4 regions of the Brenneria uluponensis genome follow, and region 2 is predicted to be linked to each of the others. Evidence: predicted binding sites of a transcription regulator. Region 2 holds the regulator's gene; each other region holds the start of a gene.
The links. The regulator CRP, encoded in region 2, controls carbon source genes, mostly activating them, when cyclic AMP is high. The targets are predictions, from matches to a motif close to ATGTGANNNNNNTCACAT.
Positions count from the first base shown of each region.

Region 1: RS889_RS08365 (maltoporin) is a predicted target of CRP. The motif match lies at 2,896-2,913, and genes of this name have one in related genera.
Region 3: RS889_RS04170 (PTS sugar transporter subunit IIC) is a predicted target of CRP. The motif match lies at 2,177-2,194, and genes of this name have one in related genera.
Region 4: RS889_RS07580 (YfcZ/YiiS family protein) is a predicted target of CRP. The motif match lies at 2,656-2,673, and genes of this name have one in related genera.

Region 1 is NZ_CP135917.1:1,824,262-1,829,243, forward strand. Features, by position in the region: gene RS889_RS08355 (beta-galactosidase) at 1-947, shown strand, start outside; gene RS889_RS08360 (PTS sugar transporter subunit IIB) at 1,020-1,334, shown strand; gene RS889_RS08365 (maltoporin) at 1,517-2,767, opposite strand; gene RS889_RS08370 (LacI family DNA-binding transcriptional regulator) at 3,031-4,113, shown strand; gene RS889_RS08375 (glycoside hydrolase family 94 protein) at 4,438-4,982, shown strand, end outside.
Region 2 is NZ_CP135917.1:360,097-365,078, reverse strand. Features, by position in the region: gene RS889_RS01725 (LysR family transcriptional regulator) at 27-986, shown strand; gene RS889_RS01720 (OsmC family protein) at 1,134-1,541, opposite strand; gene crp (cAMP-activated global transcriptional regulator CRP) at 1,863-2,495, shown strand; gene argD (bifunctional acetylornithine/succinyldiaminopimelate transaminase) at 2,558-3,781, opposite strand; gene RS889_RS01705 (aminodeoxychorismate synthase component II) at 3,901-4,476, opposite strand; gene RS889_RS01700 (helicase RepA family protein) at 4,966-4,982, opposite strand, start outside.
Region 3 is NZ_CP135917.1:898,833-903,814, forward strand. Features, by position in the region: gene RS889_RS04160 (glutathione S-transferase family protein) at 1-620, shown strand, start outside; gene RS889_RS04165 (LacI family DNA-binding transcriptional regulator) at 865-1,911, opposite strand; gene RS889_RS04170 (PTS sugar transporter subunit IIC) at 2,332-3,672, shown strand; gene RS889_RS04175 (glycoside hydrolase family 1 protein) at 3,688-4,982, shown strand, end outside.
Region 4 is NZ_CP135917.1:1,621,220-1,626,201, reverse strand. Features, by position in the region: gene fadJ (fatty acid oxidation complex subunit alpha FadJ) at 1-710, opposite strand, end outside; gene fadI (acetyl-CoA C-acyltransferase FadI) at 707-2,020, opposite strand; gene RS889_RS07580 (YfcZ/YiiS family protein) at 2,234-2,530, opposite strand; gene fadL (long-chain fatty acid transporter FadL) at 2,922-4,178, shown strand; gene mlaA (phospholipid-binding lipoprotein MlaA) at 4,388-4,982, opposite strand, start outside.

The DNA.
Region 1 (4,982 bases), 1.5 Mb from region 2:
CTGGTCGCCTTGATACCCGGGTCGGACAGGAAGTCAGTGAGCTGGGTCGCCTGTTGGGTGTCATGGCTCCGGTGGCGGGTAGCCGGATTGACGCACGGGTGGCTATCATCTTTGACTGGGAAAGCCGTTGGGCAATGAATGATGCACAAGGGCCGCGCAACCATGGACTGTATTATGAGAAGACTGTGGCGGAGCATTATCGCCCCTTCTGGGAACAGGGCATCTCCGTGGATATCATTAACGCCGATTGTGATCTTAGTGGTTACCAACTGGTGATTGCCCCCATGCTGTACATGGTACGTGACGGGTTCGCCAAAAACGCCGAAGACTTTGTCAGGCAGGGAGGGCAGTTTGTTACTACTTACTGGAGTGGGATCGTCAATGAGACCGACCTGTGTCATCTTGGCGGTTTCCCCGGTCCTTTGCGTCCGCTGTTGGGTATCTGGGCAGAGGAGATCGATTGTCTGAAAGAGGGTGAAACCAATAGCGTTAATAGCACACCTGGCAATACGTTAGGGCTGGAAGGGGCCTGGTCGGCGCGCCACCTGTGTGAATTGCTTCATCTTGAGGGGGCGACGGCGCTGGCGACTTACGGCAGTGATTTTTATGCCGGGCGTCCCGCTGTGACGGTCAACCGGTTCGGCGCGGGGGAGGCCTGGTATGTGGCCTCACGCAATGATGCGGCATTCCAGCGCGATTTCTTTGGCGCACTGGCTACAAAGCTCAATCTGCCTCGTGCACTGGAAACCGTGCTACCTTATAGTGTTACGGCACAGCGACGAACTGATGGCGAGTGTGAGTTCGTTATTGTGCAGAATTTCAGTGATGAGATGAAAACGTTATCCTTGCCGGCGGGTTATGTAGATATGGCAAATGGAAAGGCGTTGTCGGGCATGATCACTTTACTGCCATGGGGTTACCGTATTTTATCCCGTTATCTGGCATAGGTTGATCTTTATGGATTGCGCCCGTTCTATTGATCGGGCGTTTTTGTTTTTGCATGATATGAGGAAATAAGAATGGTAAATTTGAAATCTTTTATCAACTATTTTTCCCACCCTAAAAAAATGGTGGAAAATAGTGATATTGACAACCAGTATCTGGAAAAGTTAATACAAAACTTCGGTGGAAGAGAGAACATAAAATATGTAGATGCCTGTATTACGCGGCTGCGTGTTACCGTTAATGACCTGTCTATGGTGGATTCTAGCGGGTTGCAGAAATCAGGGGCATTAGGCGTGATTATTATTGGTCAGGAGGTTCATGCCGTATTTGGTACGCAATCGGATAATCTACGTCAATTACTTGAAACGCGTTTTTCTATTAATGATTAAGAATAAAAAATATTGATAACCACTTGAAGTGGTTATCAATAAATGAATCTAGGCTCGTTATCCTGAAGTCTATTTTTTATAGATAAAACACATTGCCAGCAATAGCAAAACTCAATTGCTGAGGGAAGTAATGTACAATTAATTTCAGTATGGAACGTTGCGGTTTATTCTATTTTTTTTTATTACCACCATGCTTCCACCTGTACACCAAAATTCCAGGTGTTGCTGGCCGTGCCATCCTGAAATGATTTCCCCTGCTCAGAATCATTCAGGTACGAGGCATAGATGCGTAATTCCGGACGTGACATGAACGCCGGTCCATCCGCTAACCCCAGTGCAATGGTGTATTTCTCGCCACCCTGTTTGTACTGACTGCCATCTTTGTGGTCATCTTTCTGGTAGAAGACGCCGACTTCGCCAATAGCGCGGACATAATCGGTGAATTGATACTGTGCACGGCCAACCAGCGAGATCAACCGGCTTTTATCGATTTGGGCGCTGATATTGTTTGCCGAGCCATAGGTCAATACGTGGTTGAGCGAAAATTTATCGGTAATCGGGATCAGACCGGTATTGATCACCCGGTAGCCCGTGGCATCATCAGTATTGTTCCAAACGTCATACCAGCCGCCGCCCTGAGACACCATATTCTGCGCCAGACCTTTGGTGGCATACTGCAACACGATCTTGTCATAGCCACCCAGCATGTCCTGACTGATTTCACTGGTGAGCATCACGCCATTCTTGGCGTCGTACAGGCCACCATACTCTTTCTGTTTTTTGGTTGGATTAGGCATGGCGTAATCAATACCAAATTCTGTCCAGGCGCCAGACCAGGGTTTCCAACCGGCATAGCGCAGGTCGAGATAGTTGATGTTGAGGTCGTTATCGTTATTTACCCGGTAGTCCACATCATTGCCATCACCCCGGATCCAGGCCACTGAAACCGCGCCAGGACCAAAGGACAAATTTTCCACGCCCGCGCCCGCGCCTGAGATATTCCAGTATTTAGTATCAATGATGTGCAGATCGTGGCGTTGGTAATAGCGTTTGCCGCCCCAGATCACTGCATTTGGATCGCCAGGGATCAGACCTTTGATCTGTAAATTAAGCTGGCGGAGCCCGAACTGAGCGTTATCGCCAATAGTGGTTTCATTGTCAGTGGCACCGTTAGACACCATGCTGACCATACTGTCCACATAGAAACTGACATCATTTTTTTTGTAAACCTCACTGCCCAGCTCAACTTCGCCATAAGTGTCGGATTCATTTCCCAGACGACCTACCTTGTTTTTTTGCCACTCCTCCAGGCTGCCATTACGCGAGACACCCACACCCGATCGCAAATAGCCGTGAAAATCAATGGCAAACAGAGAAGGGGAAGTGAGTGTCACTGCAATAGCGACGGATAGGGTACGAAACGTCGTATTCATGTATGCCTCTTTTATTTGTAATACGTTCACATATGAGAGGCTATGAAAGGACTAATTTATATAACAAGCAATTCTCTTATCAATTTATTGTGATTTAATGCAAATAAAACAGCGTTATTTGTAATAGGAAGTGAACTTGATCACTTGTTCTAATATGTGAACGAATAACTTTTATGGTGACTTTTTGACGTATTATAACGATAACTATGTTGGTGACGGAGTGCCTGTTACAATTAAGACATCACTATTGCAGGGAGCGAACCATGAAGTCGAAAAGTAGTACGTTAGAGGATGTCGCTCGTCATGCCGGCGTATCTTATCAGACGGTTTCCCGGGTACTGAACAAGTCTGCCAATGTGTCAGAATCAACGCGCCGCAAGGTTGAACAGTCTATTGAGCTATTAAGGTATGTGCCGAATCGTCTGGCACAACAACTGGTAGGCAAACGCAGCCGGACGTTGGGGCTGGTGACGATTTCACTGGCATTACATGCGCCTTCCCAGGTGGCGGCAGCGGTAAAACGTTACGCGAATACCGAAGGATACCTGGTATTGATTTCAATGATTGATGAGAACGTCAATCATGCTATCCAGGACTCCATCAACGAGCTTAAGTCCCAACTGGTGGATAAAGTTATTATCAACGTCCCACTGGAAACGGCGGCGGCGGAGAAAATCGCTGCGGACAATGACGATATCATCTGTCTGTTTCTGGATGTTGACCCGTATAGCTCGGTGTTCAACGTCTCCTTCAATCCAGCAGATGGCACCCGCGCCAGCGTGAAGTATCTCTATGAGTTGGGGCACCGTGATATCGCGCTGTTGGCTGGTCCCCAGCACTCTATTTCAGCCAATCTGCGGCTGAAAAACTGGCAGGAGGCGCTGCATGATTACGGACTGAATCCCGTTACGGTGTTGCATGGTAACTGGGATGCGCAAAGTGGTTATGCGGGGGCGCTACAAATGATGCGGGAAACACCGCACTTCTCGGCGGTGCTGGTAGGTAATGATCAGATGTCACTTGGTGTATTGAGTGCTTTCCACCAAAATCAATTGTCCATTCCCGGAGAGAAATCAGTAATTGGTTATGATAATACCTATGAAAGCGCGTTCTTTTATCCGGCATTAACCACCGTATCGCTGGATCTGGACTTGCAAGGCAAAGAAGCGGTGAGACGAGTGCTTGGGGTCAATGAGGATGACGCACAGCGTTCGTCGTCGATCCTGCCGGCAAAACTGGTGATACGTAATTCGACCGGGCCGCAGGTTCATGATGACAATAACTTGCAGCAGATTGCAGATGAATTGCGAACGCTCGCTCAGAAGATAAGCCAGATGGGTGTTTGAGTGCCGGACGATGATACCTGCCAAAATCATGCCTGGAAGGGATTCCAGGTTGAGTCAGATAGCGCCCTGCGTTGATAGCGATGGCGTTTTGTAACCTACCTGCTCCGACAGAATATTCAATGGTCGGACATTTTATCTACTATACTTAAATTCGCTTTACTTTTAGTCACCTCCGCTCATGACGTGAGCGAATTCGAGCGGATGTTCGCACTCACATAACTTTATTAAAACACTGATACTCCTGTACCCATAAGGGTTGTCAGCTTTTTGACGTTACTTTCAATACCGCCTGTGTGGATTTTGCACTCAGGTTAAAAGGCGATTATGAAAATATTCTCTCGATCACGGTTTAATTCGTGTGAATCCTCGTCGCCCTGGAATGATACTCTACCGGTAAGAGGCGAGTTATTTGGCCCGGAACGTTTGGAACAAAAAGGGCGCACATTGGCTACCGTTCAGACGGTGACGTGTTCACCGCCTTTTGTTCCGCCGTTACGCCATCGACTGAATGATAATGCTAAAGTGCTCTTGGCCGCCTATCGCGCCAATGCCGCCGAACTGGAAAAAGGCCGACGTGTGGTGCCGGCAGCCGAGTGGTTATTGGATAACTATCATCTGGTCGCTGAGCAGATTCGTGAAGTCCGCGAAGATCTTCCCCCACATTATTACCGACAACTGCCTAAGTTATCTCAGGGGCCGTTTGTCGGTTATCCCCGGGTACTCGGTCTGGTGTGGGCCTTCGTCGCTCACACGGATAGTTATATTGATCCAGAAGCATTACGCCGTTTCATCATGGCATATCAAGAAGTGCAGCCCTTGACGATCGGGGAACTGTGGGCTGTTGCCATTACCCTGCGTATTGTGTTGAT
Region 2 (4,982 bases):
AAAACATCGGGAGGTAAATACCAATTATGGAAAGTAAACTTTCCGATTTCAGAAACCTACTGACAGAAAAAAATGAAAGCTCACAGATAAGCATCAATAATGTGGACTTAAAACTATTACGCGTATTCAAAAGCGTTGTTGAAGCCGGAGGTTTTACTTCTGCAAGCCATGAATTAAACATTGGATTGGCAGCAATAAGCAAACAGGTTTCTGATCTGGAAATTCGCCTTGGGATGACACTATGCAGCCGTGGCCGTGATGGTTTCTTTCTTACCGAATATGGCAGCATCGTCTATCAGGCCACGTTGGAGCTATTTTCTTCCATCAATCAATTTCGCGATCGTCTGCAAAGTAGCCGTAATGAAATCCTCGGTGAAATCAATATCAGTGTGATTGATAACACCATCACCGACCGTCAGTCGCCCATCACCAAAGCGGTGCGTCAACTCGCTTACGTCGCACCAAAACTGAACATCAGGCTTCAAACGGAACAGCTCGACAATCTTGAGAGAGGATTAAACGAAGGCCGATTAACCTGCGCTATTGCTCCGGTTTATGAAGAAAAAAGCGAGTTTGAATATTATTTTCTCTATCAGGAAGAGTCACAAATATATTGTAGTAACGAGCATGAATTCTTCCATTTAAATGACTCGGATATCACTATTGATATGTTGAAAAATGCTAAAGTCATTAATCATAGTTACGCCAGCATGCATCATAAAAATAAGGTATTTAATTTCAAGAATAGCAATATTCAGGCGGTGCAAATTGAATCTGTCGCCATGCTCATTCTGACTGGGCATTTTATTGGCTATCTCCCTTGCCATTATGCAGAAAGATATGTTGAACAAAATTTACTACGGCCTATTACTTCAGAATCATTAACCATTTTCACCCGATTCTGTTTTATTATCAAAAAAGGGAAAAGAATAAATACGATCATAAAATTATTTATGGACGCGTTGGGCATCCAGAGTGAATCATAATCACATGCACTATTTTGGTGCCTACCACTCATTTTCGATACTACGTGTTCACTACATCAGCATCAGCACTTACTACGGCGCCACCTCGAACAGCAGCGCGTGCCACTGACAACCGTGAGATATACCCACCTCACGGTCATTAAAGCTCTACGCCACGTCACGCACTTCATGACTGTGGGTAATATCCACCGCCTGACCCAGCATCAACGCGACAGAGCAATATTTTTCAGCTGAAAGGGAAACCGCTCGCTCCACGACCTTATCGGCCAGTCCCTTACCAGTAACGATAAAATGCAGATTGATGGCAGTGAACAAACGAGGGGCATCGGTTTTACGATCCGAAGTCAGCCGGACTTCACAGTCCACCACATCATTACGGCCTTTTTGCAGAATGGAAACCACATCAATAGCACTACACCCACCGACAGACATCAGCACCATTTCCATCGGGCTTGGCGCTTTATCACCGGCATTGCCATCCATTAATACCTGATGTCCGGAGGCAGATTCACCGATAAACGTTAAGCCTTCAACCCACTTCACTCGCGCCTGCATAAATTCACCCTCAATCAACTATTTTTGAAATATTACATCGCTTATGTACAAAAAAGCCTGATAATCAGAGCTTAGTCATGCTGAAGCGAGACAACACAAGACACTACGTGCAACCTGTGTTACAAACGAATCCTGAATCTGCTTATTTCGAGCCAAAGCAAAAAAACAAGCAGATCATGACGTCACTCGATAGAGACCTAATATATTCCCTGACGTCATTCCGCCTACACGGAATTTGAATTATAACTATGTTATCACGCCGTACAGGGAACTCTGAACCCTGTGATTTGCGCAGTGAATTACAACAGAGGATGACAGCGAATGGTTCTCGGCAAACCGCAAACAGACCCGACTCTTGAATGGTTCCTTTCTCATTGCCATATTCACAAGTATCCATCAAAGAGCACGCTTATTCACCAAGGTGAAAAAGCAGAAACGCTTTACTACATCGTGAAAGGTGCTGTCGCAGTGCTGATCAAAGATGAAGAAGGCAAAGAAATGATTCTCTCCTATCTCAATCAGGGGGATTTTATTGGTGAACTCGGATTGTTTGAAGAAGGCCAGGAGCGAAGTGCCTGGGTGAGAGCCAAAACTGCCTGCGAAGTTGCTGAAATTTCATATAAAAAATTCCGTCAACTGATTCAGGTTAACCCTGACATTCTGATGCGATTATCTGCTCAGATGGCGAACCGTCTACAGGTAACGTCAGAGAAAGTGGGCAATCTTGCCTTCCTGGACGTAACAGGTCGTATTGCTCAGACGTTGCTTAATCTGGCCAAACAACCTGATGCCATGACCCACCCAGATGGCATGCAGATTAAGATCACCCGCCAGGAAATCGGCCAAATCGTGGGGTGCTCCCGCGAAACAGTAGGCCGTATACTGAAAATGTTGGAAGATCAAAATCTTATATCTGCCCATGGGAAAACCATCGTGGTTTATGGCACCCGCTAACCCATATCAGATAACAAAAGAGCGTGCCACAGCACGCTCTTTTCGTTTTGTCTAAAGACGGCTTACTGACCGTTGACGACCTGTGCCACCGCTTTGGCGAAAAGCGCCATGCCTTGATCGATATCGGCCAGTTCAATGACTAATGAAGGTACAAAACGGATCACATCCGGCCCTGCCACCAAAATCATCAGGCCATGCTCAGCAGAAGCAGTCAGGAAATCCCGTGCCCGACCCTGCCATTCAGGTTTTAGCGCCACGCCCAGCAACAGTCCTTGACCACGAATTTCGTCGAAAATGCCGAACTCCGCATTAATAGTATTCAACGCCGCCACAAAACGATCGTGACGCTCGGCCACACCTGACAGCACCTCCGGCGTATTAATCGTATCCAACGCCGCTTCCGCCACCGCGCAGGCCAACGGATTACCGCCATACGTCGTACCGTGAACCCCCACCGTCATCACCGAAGCAATTTCCTCGGTGGTCAGCATTGCACTAATGGGAAAACCACCGCCCAACGCTTTGGCCGTAGTCAAAATATCCGGCTGAACATCGTAATGCATATAAGAGAACAGTTTACCGGTGCGTCCCATCCCACACTGAACTTCATCAAACACCATCAGCGCCTGATATTGATCGCACAACGCCCGCACACCGTTTATAAATTCCGGCGTTGCAGGAATAACACCACCCTCGCCCTGCACCGGCTCTAACACCACCGCGCAGGTGTGGTCATCCATAACGGCTTTGACAGCGGCCAGATCATTAAACGGTACATGGATAATATCTGCCGGCTTAGGGCCGAAACCATCCGCATATTTCGCCTGCCCCCCCACCGACACAGTAAATAGTGTTCGGCCATGGAATGCATGATAGAACGCGATGATTTTGGTTTTGTACGGACTGTAACGCTTGATGGCATAGTGACGAGCCAGCTTGAAAGCCGCTTCATTAGCTTCCGCACCGGAATTAACGAAAAAGACCCGATCCGCGAACGTCGCATTGATAAGCTTGCTTGCCAACCGCAAAGCCGGTTCATTGGTAAAAACATTGCTGGTATGCCACAGGGTTTCCCCCTGCTGTTTGAGTGCTTCAACCAACGCCGGATGGCAATGCCCTAACGCTGTCACTGCAATCCCGCCGGAAAAATCGATATATTCCTTACCTTGCTGGTCCCAAACCCGGCTTCCCTTGCCTTTAACCGGCACAAACTGCGCTGGTGCATAAACCGGAAGTATTACTTTATTGTGAGTGTCTCTTGTTACCGCCATTTTATCTGTTGCCATCTGCTTCCCCGCCTCAATATCTCACTACCTTGAATGAAAATATAGTCAATAAATATGCATAAAAAGTCATAACGAGGCAATCATTAATCTGCTGGAAAAGAAAATTATCCACTATATGACTATAAACCAAGAAAATTCTTCAATAACTGATGCCCCTGCTGGCTCAGGATACTTTCCGGGTGAAACTGCACCCCTTCCAGAGGCAGAGAACGGTGACGAATGCCCATGATTTCATCTATTCCCTGCTGATGCTCACTCCAGGCGGTAATCTCGAAACAGTCAGGCAGAGAAGCCTTGTCGATCACCAGAGAATGATAACGCGTGACGTTCAACGGCTGAGCCAACCCGGTAAACACCCCCACATTGGTATGCTGAATTAATGATGTTTTGCCATGCATTACCTGCCGGGCACGGATCACTCGTGCGCCAAACACCTGCCCCAGCGCCTGATGCCCAAGACAAACCCCCAGAATCGGCAGTCTACCGGCAAAATGGCGGATAGCCGCCAGCGAGATGCCAGCATCATCCGGTGTGCAAGGACCAGGTGATATCACCAGTCTCTGCGGTGCTAACCGTTCAATATCTGCTAGTTGCAGTTCATCATTGCGCTTTACCAACACATTCTCACCCAACTCACAGAAATACTGATACAGGTTATAGGTAAAGGAATCATAGTTATCAATTAATAGCAGCATATCAAACCTAACTTATTGATAAATAATAAAAATGTTATTTGATCTTTCTTTTTATACCCGCAAGAATACCCGCAATTTTTTTCGATACATGCTTGTGGGCTAAAGCGGTAAAAGCCATTGTACCTGTCTCCAGCATGAAAGGGATGACAAGAAATTTACTTTAACAAAACGCTAAAGATACCTATGACCATACGGCGGAACCCATCACATCGCGCCAGCCCCTTTTTTGGGAGGGGCTGGCGCTCATCTTTCTTATGTGGGTGATTTTTCCATAACTCACCAGATCGGGAACAGAAAACCATCCCCCACCTTTCCCCCACTTGCTCAAGGAGCACGGCTTCCCCCACCTGATTTTCATGGCTAGATTAAAAGTGATTATTTATTAGTGAGTTAAGTTATTCCCCCACTTCGCGTCTATATATGCGTGGGAAGTGGGGGAAAATGCCGGATAGGATGACGCATTATCCGTTCGCTCCCACTTTCCCCCGTTTAATCCCCCATCTTAT
Region 3 (4,982 bases), 540 kb from region 2:
TGGAAGAAAGTGGTCTACCTTACGAGCTCATCCCGGTCGATACCCTCAAAGGCGAACAGCATTTGCCCGCTTTTCGCCAAATCAATCCGAATGGAAAATTACCCGCCATTGACGACAATGGCACTGTCGTTTTCGATTCTAATGCAATTCTGCTGTATCTTGCCGAAAAGACGACGAGTTTCCTTGGCCAGCCTGAGGATCGGGGCGCGTTGTTATCCTGGCTGATGTTTATTGCCACTGGATTAGGCCCTTTTTCGGGGCAATCTGTACATTTCCAGCGCATGGCACCAGAACCGATTCCTTATGCGATTAATCGCTACCGCCGTGAAGCAGAACGTCATTACGCGATCCTCGATGCGCATCTGAAAAATCGCGAGTTCATGGTAGGCAACAGCTATACCATTGTCGATATGGCGGCATGGGGTTGGATAGATCGCGTTGCAATGGTTCTTGACGACAAAGCGCTGCAACGGTTTCCTAATCTGGCCCGCTGGTTTAAACATATTGATAGCCGCCCTGCTGTTGGGCGCGCCCGCGCAGTGGGTAAAGATGTGCAATTCAAGAGTGAACGCGATGAGGTCGCTCTGCGTGCTCTGTTCCCGCAGAACTTCACCCATTAACGACGGATATTCATCACCACCGATCGCCATTCTTTATTTCAAGACAACATAGCTGCTGTCCACTCTGTATGGTATGCCGGTTATTTCTCTGCCACTGGTTTTGGCCGACATTGAACGTTACTCGTTCCGGCTGGTGGATATTCATCTGCACATCGTTCTGGTGTGGATTAGGGGCAAATAGTGAAGAGCGTCTCGGGCTAATGAACAGGTATAGCGATGATTTGTCGCTATACCTGAATGCGGGTTAAAGCCGATGGTGGTTTGTCATTGATTGTCGGGGGTCTGAAGCGTAGGGACCCGGTAGCACCGATTCCCTGATTTTCAGTTCCCCGGTGAATGGGGAAAGTGGTTTGACGTCCTCTTCGGCAATCAGCTTCAGCGCTTGTGTGATGGCCGCGCTGATCATCTCCTCTATCGGCAGATAAACGGTAGACAAGGAGGGATGCAGGTAAGCCGCGTTAGGTTCATCATCAAATCCAAACAGAGACAGATCCTGCGGCAGCTGTTTGCCCGCTTCGATAAAGGCCTTCATCGCGCCGACAATCATGTCGTCATTGCTGGCAAACAGTGCAGTAAAGTTGATATTGCGGGCCAGTAGTTCTTGGGCGGCGCGATAGCCGCTGGATACGGTACTGTCGCCATTGGCGATCCACTGCGGATTGAACTTGATCTGGTGGAATGCCAGCGCCTGTCGATAGCCCGCCAGGCGCGTCTGTGCCGTAGGGGTTTGCATCGGCCCGGTGATACAGGCAATTTCCCGATGACCCTGTTTTACCAGGTAATCCACCACCTGAAATACCGCCTGTTGCTGTTCAAAGGATACACAGCGTTCGCGCATCAGCGGGAGGTCACGGTTGATCACCACCAGTGGTACGGTAGCGTTCTTCAGTAACGTCATCAATTCTTCGTCAGACATATGACGCGTGTAGAGAATAATGGCGTCACAGCGGCGATCGGTCAGTAGTTGAATCGCCTGTAATTCATCGTCCGGTGTGTCATGCCCATCGGTGACGATCAAATGCTTGCCACTGGCTTCTGTCAATTCTGCGGCACGGCGCAATAGGCGGCCAAAGTAAGGACCATCGAAATTGGATACTACCAGACCAATACTGTTGGAACGGCGATTTGCCAGCGAACGGGCCAGAAAGTTGGGGCGATAACCCAACTCTTTCATTGATTTGAACACGATATCCCGCGTGCTTTGCCTGACCTGCCCAGTGCCGTTGAGCACCCGTGAGACCGTGGCTTTGGAAACCCCCGCGTGATTGGCCACATCAAGCATGGTAATCATGGAAATTCACCTGTTTAGGTTTATCGCTAAGATCCCTCATTCTAACACAAGGGGCGTCGGATAGCCGTGACCATCCCCAGATTTGCTGTCGTACTGGTAAGTTAAACCGCCGGAATTCGCCGCGCTATCCGTGTGGCTGGAAATGGTATCCCAGGTTTTCCTTAATGGTTGGCTTCCAGCAGATCGTCGGCTTGTTGCCATTATTTACTCTCTTGGTATGCCAAAATTAACGTAACTCATGGTATTGGAATTCCAATATTGGCTTGTGAGAACAATGTCACAGAAAAATTATTCATTTGTTTTATTTTTGGTATGCCAAACGCAAAGGCGCGAACCTGTAGTCCACTCTCTGCGCGTAACGGCCATCTGTGGGGCAATCAAACCCGCGATATAACAATATGATGATCAAGAGGTGGTGTTATGTCATTTAAGGACCAACTGATCGATTCTTTAGGATCCTTTGCCAATCAGTTCAATAGCCTGCGATATATCATGGCCATTAAGGCGTCGTTTATTACTTTAATGCCGGTGATCATTGTTGGTGCTTTTTCGGTGTTGATCTCCAACATGGTGCTCGACCCCAGAAACGGATTGGCCAGCTTTGCTATGTTTTCGTTTTTGGCGCCGTTAAAGCCGATTATGAGTGGGATCAATTACGCGACACTGAGTTTTCTCACCATTGGTGCGGCGTTCCTGATCGGTATCGAACTGGGGCGCATCAATGGTTCCCGGAGTCTGTTCCCCGGACTGCTGGCAGTGATCTGCCTTGTCTCTATCACGCCGACCACTATTGACATGGTGGTCAATGGTCAGACGATAGCGGTGAAAGATGTGCTGGCCAAGCAGTTCTCTGATACAAAAAGCCTCTTTCTCGGGATGTTTATTGCCATTCTTTCCGTGGAAATCTATTCAAAGCTGGAGAAAGTGGACTGGCTGAAGATTAAAATGCCGGACAGTGTTCCACCTAATGTTTCTGCCTCTTTTTCCGCCTTGTTCCCGGCCATTATCACCGTGACAGTGATCGCCACATTTGGTTTTGTGTTCCATGCTGTTACGGGGATGTACCTGTATGACGCCATTTATAAGGTGGTACAGCAACCGTTGGAAGCCGTAGTACAAAGCTTGCCAGGTCTGCTGATTCTGATGTTTGTGGCGCAGATGTTCTGGGTTATCGGTATTCATGGTAACCAGATGATCAAACCGATTCGTGAACCGCTGTTGTTGGGGGCCATTGCGGTCAACATGACCGCATTCGAACAAGGGAAGGAAATTCCCAATATCATTACCATGCCATTCTGGGATGTGTATATGAGTATCGGTGGCTCCGGGTTGACCATCGGCCTGCTGCTGGCGGTCATGATGGCTTCTAAACGCAGAGAGATGAAAGAGATCGCCAAGATTTCGTTCGGGCCCTGTGTGTTCAATATTAACGAGCCGGTGATATTTGGTATGCCGATCATGCTTAACCCGATTCTGGCTATTCCTTTTATTATTACACCGTTAGTGACCGGCACTATTGGTTACTTTGCCACTAGTATGGGGTTTGCCGGTAAGGCGGTGGTAATGGTGCCCTGGACCACGCCACCGATCATCAATGCCTGGTTGTCTACCGCCGGTTCAATGGGAGCGGTTGCCACTCAGATGGTCTGTATCGTGGTTGCCACGCTGATCTATCTACCGTTTGTCAAAGTGGCCTCACGGCGTGCGGAATTGGCACAGATAGAGGCTGAAGCCGCAGAGATGAATCCGGCAAAAAATTAAACAAGAGAGGGTGTAATGAGTAAGGTATCTGTCACCATTCCGTCTGATTTTATTCTGGGTGCTGCCGCATCTGCTTGGCAAACTGAAGGCTGGGGCGGCAAGACGGACGGCCAGGATTCTTATCTGGACTTATGGTACAAGCAGGATCGTCAGGTATGGCATGACGGTTATGGCCCGGCGCAAGCCACAGATTTCTACCATCGTTATCGTGAAGATGTGGCTTTAATGAAGCAGGTGGGGTTGACGCATTACCGTACTTCCATCAACTGGTCACGCTTCATGCTGGATTATGAAAACGGCATTGTTGACGAAGAGTACGCCACTTATATCGATAACCTGCTGGATGAGATGCTTCAGCAGGGCATCGAGCCAATGTTGTGCCTGGAGCACTATGAACTTCCCGCCTATCTATTTGAAAAATATCAGGGTTGGTCGTCTAAACACGTGGTGGAGCGGTACGTTCTTTATGCGCAAGCCGTGTTTGCCCGCTATGCCGGTAAAGTCAAACGCTGGTTTACTTTTAACGAACCGATCGTCGTCCAGACCCGCATCTATCTGGATGCGCTGCGTTACCCCTATGAGCAAAACACCCACACCTGGATGCAGTGGAATCACCATAAAAACCTGGCAACGGCTAAAGTAGTGCAGTTGTTCCGCCAGAAGGGCTATCACCAACAAGGCGGCAGTATTGGCGTAATTCTTAATCCGGAAGTGACTTATCCGCGCTCCAGTGCGGCACATGATGTGGAGGCTGCGCGTCTCTACGATTTGTTTTACAACCGGGTGTTTCTGGACCCGGCTCTGAAGGGGGAATATTCGCCGGAGCTGATGGATCTGCTGGAAAAACATCAAATTCAGTGGGATTACACCACCGAAGAGTTGTCGATTATTCGTGACAACACTGTGGATGAAGTGGGCATTAATCTGTATTACCCGCACCGGGTGAAAGCCCCCAGCCGGGAGTGGAATAAAAATACGCCATTCCACCCGGCTTACTACTATGAGCCTTTTGAACTACCGGGCCGTCGTATGAATAAATCACGCGGTTGGGAAATCAATCCCAGAATTATTTATGACATGGCGATGCGGCTGAAGAGCGAGTACGGCAATATCCCCTGGTTCGTGGCGGAAAATGGTATGGGTATTGAAAATGAAGGGCAGTTCAAAGACAGCTCTGGTGTGGTACAGGATGATTACCGCATCGCCTTTATTGCTGAACATCTATATTGGGCACTTAAGGCGCGGGAAGCAGGGGCAGATTGTCGCGGCTACATGTTGTGGGCCTTTACTGATAATGTATCGCCAATGAA
Region 4 (4,982 bases), 1.3 Mb from region 2:
AACGATCTGATCAGACGACTATGCATAAAACCGATACGCCAATTCACTGGCGATGATGTTCTCTTGCCTTGTCGTATCATCGCCTCGGCCGTCTCCAGCAAAATACTGTATGGTACGGCGTCATCCACCAGGCCCAGCCTGAGAGCCTGTTGGCTGCGAACATGCTTTCCTGTCAGCATAAGATCCAGCGCTTTATCAACACCAATTAAGCGGGGTAAACGCTGTGTTCCGCCTGAACCAGGTAACAAACCTAGCTGAACTTCCGGCAATCCCAATACGGTTTTATCCTCTGTGGTACAAACCCGATAATCGCATGCCAGTGCCAGCTCCAGTCCGCCGCCCAGACAAGCGCCATGAATAGCGGCTACGACGGGAAAAGGCAGTCCGGCGATATACGCCAGTGTCTCCTGCCCTGTTCTGGCTAACGCTTCGGCCTGTTTGGCATCAGTGCAATTATCCAACATGGTGATATCTGCCCCGACGATAAAGGAATCCGCTTTGGCTGACACAAAAATCACCCCCCGCAGAGCGGCATGCTGTTGCGCCTGGGTTAATACCGCCATGATTTGCCTGGCAAATTGCGCTTTCAGGGTATTCACTTTTTCACCCGCGACATCCATTGTGATAATACCAATGTTATCGGGTCGCAACGTCAGCGAGAAAGCCGATTTCTCCTTCTCCAGCGCGACAATTGCCGGTTGTTCCGTCATGCTGTCACCTCCAGAATCATTGCGGCCCCCAATCCTCCGGCCGCACAGGCAGTGGTTAACCCCAAGCCACCGCCACGGCGCTGTAATTCACGTAATGTCTGTGTGATCATACGTGCTCCCGTCGCGGCAAAAGGATGCCCATAAGCAATTGATCCCCCCAACACATTGAATTTATCCATATCCACGTTTCCCAGCGGCTCACTGCGCCCCAGTTGATGCCGGGCAAAATCGGCGCTGGCGAACAGGTTCAGATTAACTAACGTTTGTGCCGCAAAAGCCTCATGCATATCAATCAAGGTCAGATCGGATAGGGTGATACCAGCGCGATCGAGCGCCAGCGGCGTGGCGTAGGCCGGTCCCAGTAACATATCCTGCCGCACATCAATGCCAATGAAAGCGTAACTGCGAAGATAACCGAGAGGCGTCAATCCCAACCCATTGGCCCGGGATTCACTCATCATCAATACCGCGGCGGCGCCATCTGTCATTGGTGTGCTATTGGCCGCAGTGACAGTGCCATGCTGGCGATCAAATGCGGGGCGTAACTGCGCATACTGCGCCAAAGAGGAGTCATGGCGAACATTATTGTCCTCCTCTACCGCCTGTTGATAAGGAGGAACATAGGCTGTCATCACTTCATCGCGCAGCACACCGCGCTGCCATGCCTGTGCCGCCAGACGATGTGAGCGATGCGCCAATTCATCCTGCTGTTGACGGGTAATTCCATAGCTTTTAGCCATCTGCTCTGCGGTATCACCCATCCGTAGTCCAGTCGAATATTCGGCGATGGCTGGCGACACTGGCAACAGGTCGTTAAAGCGCAGTTGAGCAAACAAGGCCAGTCGTTGCCTCAGGTTACGGGCTTTAGTGAGATCCACCAATATACGAGCCAGTCGCTTGCTGACACCAATGGGTAATACCGACGATGAATCCGCACCTCCCGCAATACCTACCTCAATTGTACCGGCCATAATACTTTCTGCCACATTGGCTACCGCCTGAAAACTGCTAGCACAGGCACGTGAAACGCTGTAGGCATCGGTATGAACGCTCATGCCTGTTCCCAGGACAATTTCCCGTGCAATATTCGGCGCTTCAGGCATCTGAATCACTTGACCAAAAACCAGTTGCTCAACAAGTTCCGAGTCAATACCGCTACGTATCAATAGCTCTGTGACTACCAGTTTGCCCAATTCCAAAGCCGGTATACCACGATACGCCGTTGCCTGACGGGCAAACGGGGTACGTAACCCATTGACAATCGCAATGCGATCGCCCCGACGGGTTACCATTGGTAATACCTCGCCCATAAATACTCCTGCTGATATTAAGAAGAGGGGTACGACTGATATGATTTGATTTCATTGTTAGCTACATTATTACAACCAACAAACCAATAAGTAATAAAAATAGACGCTATCCACGTTTTATGGCGAGCTTTGCTGAATAAAAAACAAGATCAGGAATGAGGTATTAAAAAGAAGTTAAGAAAGGGGGAAAGCATCCCCCTGACAGGAAAGGAATTAACGCAGACCTAACTGAAAAATCAACGTTTCAGCCTGGCAACTGAAAATGAAATTCATGTCCAGTTTTACCCCGCCTTCCACATCTGACAACGTGCTGCTAATGATGCAGGGGTCTGATTCTACCGCCCGCGCTTTATCCGACAACGCTTTTTGCATGGATTCTGCTTCAGCACGAGCAACAAATACATGGCTATAAGAGGCCGTACAGTCAGTGTTGTCTATCACCGTACCTACATCAACACAACAACAAGCAGCTGTTTCTTCGGCATGGCAATTATTTATTACATTTGTCATCGCAAAACTCTCCTACGGCAATAACCTGACGGGCAGGCACGACCTAGATCGTAAAATGATATCTTCCAGCTCATTTTACTCGTCACTGAGAGATATCACTAGAATTTACTGGTCACCGGGATATTAAGTGAAACCGATCACATTTCTGGATGGCTTACCAAAAAAGAAAATGTAAATAAATATAAAGAAAGCTATCATTTTCGTTATATTTTACTCACTTTACGCATAATTTTGCTAACAATTTTAACATTTTAATAAAATATTCTTAGCTTTGTTTTTTATATTTTTGTCACTGGGCCTACTCTGCTTGCCCGTAGCCCTCCCTGAAGTGCACATCCTTTGTTACATGTACAACAGCGTTAAATAACGAGCAGATGATGAGGTTTTGGTCATGAACAACCAGAAAAGTTCGCTAAAAAAATGGTCACTTGCTGCCGTTGTGACCATGATATCCACTAATGCTTCCGCTGCCGGTTTTCAACTCAATGAATATTCATCATCAGGTCTCGGACGCGCTTTCTCTGGCGAAAGTGCCGTAGCTGATAACGCAACGTCCGGCAGCCGTAACCCGGCGACTATGACGTTGTTTGATCGTCCGGCATTCTCTGGTGGCGTGACCTATATTAATCCTGATATCAATCTATCTGGCTCCAGTTCCAGTGGCCAGGATGCGGGGGCAAAAAACATTGCCCCACATGCCTGGGTGCCGAATCTCCATTTCATTATGCCGTTGAATGAGCAGTGGGCCGTAGGCGCTTCTGCCGTCACCTACTATGGTTTGTCGACTGAATTCAGTGACAATTACTCTGCAGGCTCAATCGGTGGCAAAACCGATTTGTCGACGTCGAACCTAAACCTCAGCGCCGCCTATCGGCTTAATAAACATTTCAGTTTTGGCCTGGGAATCGACGCCGTTTATGCCGACGCAAAAATCGTGCGTAATGCAGGTGAAATCGGACCAGCATTTGGTCTGAGTTCTTCTGCTGAAATCACCCGACTTGAAGGCAATGAGTGGGGATATGGCTGGAACGCGGGCATCCTGTACGAGTTAGATCAAAACAATCGTTTCGGCTTTACGTATCGATCAAAAGTAGACATTGATTTTGATGGCAAATTCAGCAGCGCCATTTCCACCGCGGGTGCGACAATACCTGGGAAATTAACCCTTAATCTGCCGGAAATGTGGGAAGTCTCCGCTTACCACCGCGTAGCCCCGAAATGGGCGGTTCACTACAGCCTCACTTACACCGGCTGGAGTCATTTCCAACAACTGAAAGCCACGGGTAGCAATGGACAAACGCTGTTTCTTAAAGATGAAAGTTTCCATGATGTCTACCGTATTGCACTGGGAACGACCTATTACTTTGACGATAACTGGACGTTCCGCACCGGGATTGCCTATGACGATAGTCCGGTTCCTTCCGATAAACGCACTATCTCCATCCCCGATCAAGATCGTTTATGGTTGAGTGCCGGTACCACTTATGCGTTTAATAAAGATATGTCTGTCGACGTCGGGGTGTCTTACATGCACGGACAAAAAGTGAGCATAACGGAGCCGGGAGTGAGTGCGTCTTTACCTTCCTATAGTTTCACTTCCAAAGGTAAAGCCTGGCTTTATGGCGTCAACGTCAACTACAAATTCTGATCACTGCCTTTAGTTCATCATGGCGTAGACAATTCTCGTCAGCCAAGAGACCGGAATACCCAGGCAACGACCACGTTTGGCATCTACAGGGAACCAAACATGGTGTTCCGGTTCAAGTGAACGGCATCACGCAACAGCACCGTTCAGACTCGATAATTGCCAACCTCTCCGGTCCCGGCTGGGACTCTCTGGAGAACAAACTGGCATAGTTATTTGCCTGAATCTATCTCACTCAAGCTACTTTCAATTGATTTCGCATTGGGATTCACCTGTGGCGTGAACTTGCCATCATTAGCCAGGAAATTATTATGTTGGAAGTATGCATCGCGAACCACCAAATAAGGATCTGACGAATTACGCAGCAAGCCATCGGAATCCAGCAACTGGGCCCGACTTTCCAATCCTTCCAGCACCCACTTCCCGGCCGACATCCAAAAGGTTAGATAGCTCAATGGCGGATAAAGCGTATCCACTACATCGCCACCATCTTCACGGATTGTCGCACTACCATAACCCGGCAAAACAATGTAAGGGCCATAACCCACGTCATAATACCCGAGCGTACTGCCGAAACGGAGTGGTTCGTCCTTCGCCAGTTTAGGATTCGCCATAGACGCCACATCAATAAAACCGCCCATTCCCAGCAAAGTGTTAAGAAAGAAACGGTTAAAATGCACCATTGCTCTATAAGGATTGCCTTCGATAAAATAGTTAATCATGGCAGCTGGCTCAGCCAGGTTGGTGAAAAAGTTATCAAGTCCATTACGCGCAGGCTGCGGCAGATAATCACGCCAGACGACAGCG